DNA from 2 places in the Streptomyces sp. DT190 genome. Region 2 is predicted to be linked to the other one. Evidence: riboswitches for the same ligand, from Rfam matches in the RefSeq annotation. Region 2 holds a riboswitch; the other holds the start of a gene.
The links. A riboswitch is a leader RNA that binds a small molecule or an ion and turns the genes downstream of it on or off. The one in region 2 is predicted to bind cyclic di-AMP.
Positions count from the first base shown of each region.

Region 1: linked by a shared signal. The riboswitch ahead of ACPXCS_RS01265 (M23 family metallopeptidase) and the one ahead of ACPXCS_RS26570 (transglycosylase SLT domain-containing protein) in region 2 are both predicted to bind cyclic di-AMP.

Region 1 is NZ_JBNCNM010000001.1:292,085-296,656, forward strand. Features, by position in the region: gene ACPXCS_RS01255 (tyrosine-protein phosphatase) at 1-189, opposite strand, end outside; gene ACPXCS_RS01260 (alpha-galactosidase) at 367-2,442, shown strand; cyclic di-AMP (ydaO/yuaA leader) riboswitch at 2,760-2,915, shown strand; gene ACPXCS_RS01265 (M23 family metallopeptidase) at 2,920-3,873, shown strand; gene ACPXCS_RS01270 (SGNH/GDSL hydrolase family protein) at 4,136-4,572, shown strand, end outside.
Region 2 is NZ_JBNCNM010000017.1:14,160-18,731, reverse strand. Features, by position in the region: gene ACPXCS_RS26580 (GNAT family N-acetyltransferase) at 1-290, opposite strand, end outside; gene ACPXCS_RS26575 (HAD family hydrolase) at 462-1,310, shown strand; gene ACPXCS_RS26570 (transglycosylase SLT domain-containing protein) at 1,274-2,032, opposite strand; cyclic di-AMP (ydaO/yuaA leader) riboswitch at 2,036-2,214, opposite strand; gene ACPXCS_RS26565 (polyprenyl synthetase family protein) at 2,718-3,728, shown strand; gene ACPXCS_RS26560 (LolA family protein) at 3,960-4,572, shown strand, end outside.

The DNA of each region.
Region 1 (4,572 bases), on a different contig from region 2:
GAAGACCGTGTGCAGCCCGAGCGTGGCGAGGAAGGCGGCGTCCTCACCGGTCGCGTGGGCCAGGTGGCCGCTGCGGAACAGCACGCCCTGCCGCACCCGCCGCCCGTCCACGGTCGGCAGTCCGCCCACGTCGCGGAAGTTGCGCACTCCGGCCAGCTCGGGCTCGGTCGACGGGACCTGCTGTGTCACGAGGGCTCCTCCCCATCGGCGCCGCCGGCTCGGCTCGTCGACGGCTCACTCGACCATACGACATGGCTGCCAGGGGCATTGAGTTGTCCACAGGCGTTGCCGGGGACGTCCGCCACGCTCGATGATGTTGCTGCTTGGTCGCACCTGGTCGGGCTTGTTCGAATCTGTGGGGGCTCGATGCTGGACATCTCCGACGACGGCCGTACATGGGTGCTCTCCGGGCCGGCCAGCAGCTACGCCGTCCATGTCACCGACCGGGACGAACTGCTCCACCTGCACTGGGGTCCGCGGATCGCCCTGGCCGACGCCGAGGCCCTCGCCGTCCGGCCGCTGCCGGAGTACCGGCCCTTCGAGTCCCCGCTCGACGGCCGCGAGGAGTACCCGGTCGAGGGCGGCCCCCGGTTCGTCCGCCCCGCCCTGTCCGTGCGCACCGCCGAGCGGCGCGGCACCGAGTGGGCCTACGAGGGGCACGACACGGCGGGCGGCGGGCTGCGTCTGCGCTTCACGGACGGCGGCCTGGCCGTCCTCCTCCACTACCGGATGCGCCCCGGCACCGACGTCGTCGAGCGCTGGGTGACCCTGGACAACAGCGGACCGTGGGTCGAGGTGCTGCGGGCCGACTCCGCCACCTGGACCCTGCCCGACCGCGACGCCTGGCGGCTGTCCCAGCTGCACGGCCGCTGGGGCGCCGAGTCCCGGCTGACGCGTTCCCGGCTCACCCCCGGCGAGAAGGTGATCGGCAGCCGCCGCGGTCACACCGGCCACCAGCACCTGCCCTGGGTCGCCCTGGACACCGACGCCACCGAGGAGCACGGCGAGGTCTACGGCTGCGCCCTGGGCTGGTCCGGCTCCTGGCGGATCGCCGTCGCCCGGCTCCCGGACGCGCGCGTGCAGATCACCGGCGGCGCCGGCCACGACGACTCGGGCCTGCTGGCTCTGGGCACGGGGGAGTCGTACACCACCCCCGTCTTCGCCGGCCTCTGGAGCGACGGCGGGTTCGGCGGGGCGAGCCGCGCGTGGCACGCCTACCAGCGCCGGTACGTGATCCCGGAGGCCGGGCAGGACCGGCCGGTGCTGTTCAACTCCTGGGAGGCCACCGGGTTCGACATCTCCGAGGAGCAGCAGCGGGCGCTCGCCGAGCGGGCCGCCGCCCTGGGCGTGGAGCTGTTCGTGGTCGACGACGGCTGGTTCGGGACGCGCACCAGCGACCGGGCGGGGCTCGGCGACTGGACCCCCAACCCCGACCGCTTCCCCGGCGGGCTGAAGCCGCTCGCCGACCATGTGCACGGCCTCGGCATGCGGTTCGGCATCTGGGTCGAGCCCGAGATGGTGAACCCGGACAGCGACCTGTACCGCGCCCACCCGGACTGGGTGCAGTACCAACCGGGACGTAAGCGGACGGAGTTCCGCAATCAGCTCGTACTGAACCTCGCCCGCCAGGACGTCCGGCAGTACCTGTGGGAGCAGCTCGACGGGCTCCTCTCCAGCGCCCCGATCGACTACGTCAAGTGGGACTTCAACCGCTGCTTCACCGACGCCGGCTGGCCGGGCGAGCCCTGTCCGCAGCGGCTCTGGGTCGACCACGTCCGCGCCCTGTACGACCTGCTGGACCGGCTGCGGGCCGCCCACCCGGGGGTGGCCTTCGAGTCCTGCTCGGGCGGCGGCGGACGGATCGACCTCGGTGTGCTGAGCCGCACGGACCAGGTGTGGACCTCCGACAACACCGACCCGCTCGACCGGCTCGCCATCCAGCACGGCTTCAGCCAGCTCCACCCCGCGCGCGTGATGGCCGCCTGGGTCACCGACAGCCCGAACGCCATGCTCAACCACCGGGCCAGTTCCCTGCGGTTCCGGTTCGTGAGCGCCATGGCCGGGGTGCTCGGGGTGGGCGGCGACCTCACGACGTGGACGCAGGAGGAGCTCACCGAGGCGCGGGAGTGGGTGGCGCGCTACCGGCGGATCCGGCCGGTGGTGCAGCGCGGCGACCTCTACCGGCTCAGACCTCCGGACGGCGGACTGAGCGCCGTGCAGTACGTCCTCGGCGACGAGGCCGTCGTCCTCGCCTGGCTCCAGGCGCAGCGCTACGGCGAGCCGGTGCAGGCGCTCCGGCTGCGCGGCATCGATCCGGCAGCGACGTACGAATGCCTCGAAACGGGCGAACTGCACCGAGGGGGTGTCCTGCTGCACCACGGGCTGCGGGTCGGTCTGCGCGGAGACCTCGATGCCACGGTGGTCCACCTTAAGCGGAAGTAGTCATTCTTGTCCGAATAAGCCGCTTAGGCCGCTTCGCCATAACGTGCCCCGGTCGCTGGGGAGATGGGGTCGGGGTGCGTGACCATCGTCATACCGGTGACGATGCGTTGTTGCCATGTGCACGTAATCAGGGCGTTATTCAGGGGAATTGAGGAAAATCATTGATCGGAAATCCACGCTCGGTGACGGGAAATCCGTCGACGCGTCAAGGAAAACGCCCGCACGGGCAACCACAAGCTTGTCCCGTCGCGTCCCGGTCGCTTACGTTCCACACCAATCCGGACGGACGCCTAATCCTGCCGCCGCCCGGAGCCCGCACACACTGACCCGACGTACGGCAGGAGCGGGGGACCCACAGGTAAGACGCCTGTTCCGGTTCCCGGAACAGGCTTGGGGTTAAGCCGCGCCCCGGCGCGGCCGGGCATCTCCAGCCCGCACCCGACAGCTCACCTCGCAGGCGACGGAGAGGAATTCGCCATGCCCGCGAAGGGTAAGCACCGCCGTCCCAAGACCCAGCGTTTCACCCGCTCCATCGCCGTCGCCGGAACCGGTGGAGCCGCTCTCGCCCTTCCCCTCATGGGGGCCGCCGGCGCCCACGCCGCCACCCCGCAGTCCGCTCCGGAAAAGGCCGTCCAGTCCGCTCCGGCCGCCGGGAAGAAGGCCGCGGAAAAGGCCACCGGCGCGCGCACCTACACGGTGCGGGCCGGCGACTATCTCGCGAAGATCGCCGACGACCAGAACGTCAGCGGCGGCTGGAAGAAGCTCTACTCCGACAACCGGGACGCCGTCGGCGACGACCCGTCGCTGATCCACCCGGGCCTGAAGCTCTCCCTCGGCAAGAAGGCCGCGGCGAGCGCCCCCGAGGCGGCCGCGCCGTCCAAGCCGAAGGCCTCGGCCGGGAAGCCGGAGAAGGAGTCCGCGGAGAAGTCCGCGCAGAAGTCCTCGTCCGCCGGTTCGTCCGCCAAGGCGGAGACGGCCGCCAAGCCGGCCGCTGCCCAGCCGGCCGCGCAGAGCAACGCCGGCGGCTACAGCGCCCCGGTGGACGGTGCCACCGTCGGCACCCCGTACCGCATGTCCGGCAGCATGTGGTCCAGCGGTTACCACACCGGCGTCGACTTCGTCGTCCCGACCGGCACCTCCCTCAAGGCCGTCGGCGCGGGCACGGTCGTCTCCGCCGGCTGGGGCGGCGCGTACGGCAACCAGGTCGTCATCAAGCTGAACGACGGCCACTACGCCCAGTACGCCCACCTGTCCCAGCTCTCCGTCTCGGCCGGCCAGACCGTGACCGCCGGGCAGCAGGTCGGCCTGTCCGGCGCCACCGGCAACGTCACCGGACCGCACCTGCACTTCGAGATCCGCACCGCGCCGGGCTACGGCTCGGACCTGGACCCGGTCGCCTTCCTGCGCTCGCACGGCGTCTCCGTCGGCTGACCGACCGCACGACCACCTGCCTGACACGCGACCGTCGGCCGGACCCCGATCCCCGGGTCCGGCCTTCGGTGTGTGCGTCACCCGGCGGGCTCCTCAAGGCCGCTGCAACAGCCCTGAGGGGCTGCCTATTCCGGAGTTGGCGAACACTTTAGGAGTGGCTTATCTCACCGTCCGTCAACCCTTGCCTACGGTCGCGTAGGTCACATTCGAGGGTGAATCATGAGCGGCTGTGGCAGACGATTCGAAGAGTGACAGCAGAGCAGTGATCGGGTCGTACGTGGCGGTGGGGGACAGCTTCACCGAGGGCGTCGGTGATCCCGGCCCCGACGGGGCGTTCGTCGGCTGGGCCGACCGGTTCGCCGTCCTGCTCGCCGACCTCCGGCCCGAAGGCGACTTCCAGTACACCAACCTCGCCGTGCGCGGGAAGCTCCTCGACCAGATCGTGGCGGACCAGGTTCCGCGGGCCGTCGAGATGGCCCCGGACCTCGTGTCGTTCTGCGCCGGGGGCAACGACATCATCCGGCCCGGCACCGATCCGGACGAGGTGGCCGAGCGCTTCGAGCGGGCGCTCGCGCGGCTCACCGCGGTGGCCGGGACGGTGATGGTGACGACCGGGTTCGACACGCGTGGCGTGCCCGTGCTCAAGCATCTGCGCGGCAAGATCGCCACGTACAACGGCCATGTGCGGGCCATCGCCGA
Region 2 (4,572 bases):
TCCAGACCCGGGCGCAGGATCGCGCCCTGTGCGTCCGAGACCCCGAGCCCGATGGCCCGGCCCTGCCCCAACAGGCCGCGCTCGAAGGGCAGGAAGCCGGCCGGCTCCGGGCCCTCGTGGACCACCGCGACCCGGGCCTGCGGCCTCACCAGACCGACGGCCTCGGTGAACTCCGGCTCCATGAAGGGGTTGCGCGGAGACTCCGAGGCGGCGCGCAGCGCACGCCAGCGCTCCTTGTCCTTTTCGCCGAGTTCCCCGGCCCCGGCCACGCGAATGCGCCCACTGCTCAACCTGACCCCCCGATCAAGTCCCCCCTGGACACTTGGAAGGTACCGCTCGATGCGGCCCCTCGGGTAGGTAGCGGACCATGTTGTTGCCAACCGGTGCAGAGGCCCCCAACCGGGCAATCGGTGTGAGCCGTGTGATGAAACGAACGGGCGCGTTGTCCGTATTCTCTGATCATGGCCGCACCCCTCGCATATTCACTCATCGCCACCGACCTGGACGGGACGCTGCTGCGCGGCGACGACACCTTGTCCGACCGGTCCCTCGCCGTACTCACGCGGGTGGCGGACGCCGGTGCCCAGCACCTCGTGGTGACGGGCCGCCCGGCGCCGAGAGTGCGGCCGCTCCTGGACGACCTGCGCTGCACGGGGCTCGCGGTGTGCGGGCAGGGCGCGCAGGTGTACGACGCCGGCGCGGACCGGCTGCTGTGGTCCATCACGCTGGACCGGGAACTGGCCGAGACCGCCCTGGGCAAGATCGAGGCCGAGGTGGGGCAGGTGTACGCGGCGGTCGACCAGGACGGGGTCGACGGGCTCACGCTCATCGAGCCCGGCTACCTCATGCCGCATCCGACGCTGCCCGCGGTGCGGGTCGACCGGCGCGACGAGCTGTGGGGCGAGCCGATCAGCAAGGTGCTGCTGCGCCACCCCTACCTGTCGGACGACGAGCTGGCGGCGACGGCCCGTTCGGTGGTCGGGTCACTGGCGACGGTGACGATGTCGGGGCCCGGCACGGTGGAGCTCCAGCCGTGCGGGGTCACCAAGGCGACGGGCCTGGCGCTGGCCGCCGAGCACCTGGGGCTGCGGCCGGCCGACACCATCGCCTTCGGTGACATGCCCAACGACATCCCGATGTTCGACTGGGCGGCGCACGGCGTGGCGATGGCCAACGGCCATCCCGAACTCAAGGCCGTCGCCGACGAGATCACGCTGTCGAACGAGGACGACGGCATCGCCGTCGTCCTCGAGCGACTGCTGGGCGGGAGTGCTCAGTACGGGCCGTTGACGTTGTCGATCGAGCCGTAGCGGTCGGCCGCGTAGTTGCAGGCCGCCGTGATGTTGGCGACCGGGTCGTACGGGTCGTAGGGGGTGCCGGGCACGTGGTAGGCGGCGAAGGTCGGGTCGATGACCTGGAGCAGGCCCTTGGACGGGGTGCCCTTGGCGGCGTTCGAGTCCCAGTTGTTGATCGCCTGCGGGTTGCCGGACGACTCCCGCATGATGTTGCGGTAGATCCCGTCGTACGAGCCCGGGATGCCCTTCTGGGCCATGATGTCCAGCGCCTCGCGGATCCATCCGTCGAGGTTGTTCGCGTAGGTCTGCGCGGCGGCCGGGGTGGCCTGCGTGACGCCGCCGGCCGGCTTGGCCGGGGCGGACGACGGGGTCGCCTTCTCCGTGGCGGCCTCGGCCGTGGCGACCTTCAGCTTCAGACCCGGGCGGATCAGCTTCGGGTCGTCGCCGACGGCTGCGCGGTTGGCCTTGTACAGCTGCTTCCAGCCGCCGGAGACGTCGTACTTCTCCGCGATGCGGTAGAGCGAGTCGCCCTTGGCCACGGTGTACGTGAGCGACCCGGCGGGCTTGACCGCCTGCGGCACGCTCTGCGCGGCGGGCGCGCTCTGGGGTTCGGCGGCGGTGGCGTGCGTGGCGCCGAGGAGCGGGAGGGTCAGTGCCGCTCCGCCGGTGCCGGCGGCGACGACACCACGGGTGATCGGGTTCCTTCTGGGGCGACGGTGCTTACCTCGTCCGGGCATGGCGATGTTCCTCTCCGGCGCCTGCGAGGTGAGCTGTCGGGTTCGGGCCGGGAGGTGCCCGGCCGCACACGGCGTGGTGCTGTCGTGCGCGGCTTCACCCCGAGCCGGTCCCTGTCACGGACCGGCGACTTACCTGGGTCCCCCGCTCCTGCCCTGCGTGAGTGAGTCGGTGTGTGTGGGGAGTCCGGGCGGTGGCAGGATTCGGCGTCCGCCGGACTGGGCCGGAACGTATGCGAGAGCACATGCCGGGAACAAGCACCGGAGTCACACCGGGCGCCTGTTGACCTTGGTCCGGGGCCGAGGGGGCGCTTGATCCTTTGCGCCTGCCAAGGCTCAACTCGCTTTCCGGGAAAGGGGGAACCCCTCGATGCCCCGCTGGTGGCGCGGAAGGGCCGAAGTGATTCAATTCACTGATCGCGAGCCGGGGCGCAATGTTCCGCAAGGGGAATTTGCTTCATCAATGCCGCAAATCTCGCATAGGTCACGAATTCCCGGAAAGTCGGAACATGTCTGTTCTTATGAGCTGATCGAAAACATGGCGGTCGTGATCGGATACCGCCCGGCCTGTAACCATGGGCGCTGGCGGTGATCGAAACGTGACCGGATACGCTGACTCGAGTGATGGCAGCGACCTATCGACAATCCGCGTAAGCACCGGCAGACACCAGCAGACAGGAGACCCCTCGTGACCGACGTCGGGCCGTTCGGGCTGAGCGTGCGGGACCAGGCTCTGGAAGCCGATGTCCAGGCCGGACTGGCGGCTGTCGAGGAAGGCTTGCTAGAGGCGACCAAGAGTGAGGTGCCCTTCATCACGGAGGCCGCCCAGCACCTGGTGCGGGCCGGCGGCAAGCGGTTCCGGCCGCTGCTCGTGATGCTCGCCGCCCAGTTCGGCGACCGGCACGCGCCCGGGATCGTGCCCTCGGCCGTGGTCGTGGAGCTGACCCACCTCGCCACGCTGTACCACGACGACGTGATGGACGAGGCCGCCGTACGCCGCGGGGTGGACAGCGCCAACGCCCGCTGGGGCAACTCCGTCGCGGTCCTCACCGGCGACTTCCTCTTCGCGCGCGCCTCGCACATCCTGGCCGACCTGGGCCCGGAGGCGGTGCGGGTGCAGGCCGAGGCGTTCGAGCGGCTGGTGACCGGGCAGATCCTGGAGACGGCCGGACCGCAGGACGGGCGCGACCCGGTCGAGCACTACCTGGACGTGCTGGGCGGCAAGACCGGCTCGCTGGTGGCGGTCTCCTGCCGGTTCGGCGCGATGATGTCGGGCGCCGACGAGACGGTCGTGCACGTGCTGACCCAGTACGGCGAGCGGCTCGGCGTCGCCTTCCAGCTCGCGGACGACGTGCTGGACATCGCCTCCGACTCCCACGAGTCCGGCAAGACCCCCGGCACCGATTTGCGCGAGGGCATCCCGACCCTGCCGGTGCTGCGGCTGCGCGAGCGGGCGGCCCGGCTCGGCCTCGCGGAGGACGTCGCCCTGTGCGAGCTGCTGGACTCCGACCTCACCGACGACGACCGGCACGCCGAGGCCCTGCGCCTGCTGCGCGCCCACCCGGCGCTCGAACAGGCCCGCCGGGACACCGTCCGCTACGCCGAGGACGCCCGCTCCGCGCTGGCGCCGCTGCGCGACTGCGCCGCGAAGACCGCGCTCGTGGAACTGTGCGACGCGGTGGTGCACCGGGCCGGCTGACCGCCCGCCGACCCCCGACCCCTACGGGTCGGGGGAGAAGCCGACCCTCCGTGTCATACCCCAGCAGTACGCGGAGTTGAGTCCGGGGTCTGACGTATCTCCCTGGCGGATTTGGTCAGATGGAGACCACGGAACACACCACTCCTCACCAGTTCGGGTGAGAATGGCGGCTCAGGGACGAGTGCGTGGACGACACGGACAGCCGCCGCCGACCACGGAGGTAGGGCACACATGGCACCGTACGCATCCGACGACAGCACGACCGGCGGGGAGGTCGACGAGCAGCACTCCCGGCGGCGCAAGGCCGCGCGGTACGTCGTCCCGGTCACGGTGGTGGGGGTGGCGGCCGCGACGATCGGCCTGGTCCCCGCACTCGCCGACTCCGGTGACCCCGACCTTCCGAAGATCACCGCCCAGCAGCTCATCGAGAAGATCGCCGCGTCGGACACCGAGCAGCTCTCCGGCACGGTGAAGATCAGCACCGACCTGGGCCTGCCGAACCTCGGCGGTCTGGAGTCCGGCCTGATGTCCGGCGCCGCGGGCCGGGACGAGGGCGGCTCCTCCGCCGATCCGACGGCCAAGCTCACCGAACTGGCCTCCGGCACCCACACCCTGCGCGTCGCCGCCGACGGTCCCGACCGGCAGAAGCTGTCGCTGCTGGAGGACGCCGCCGAGTACAGCGTCGTCCACAACGGCAAGGACGTCTGGGCCTACGACAGCAAGTCCAACGAGGTCTACCACGGCACCGCCTCCGAGAGCGCGGAGCACGGCGAGGAGCAGCAGCCGCCGGCCACCCCGAAGGGCTTCGCCGAGGAGGCCCTGAAGGCCGTCGACGGCACGACCT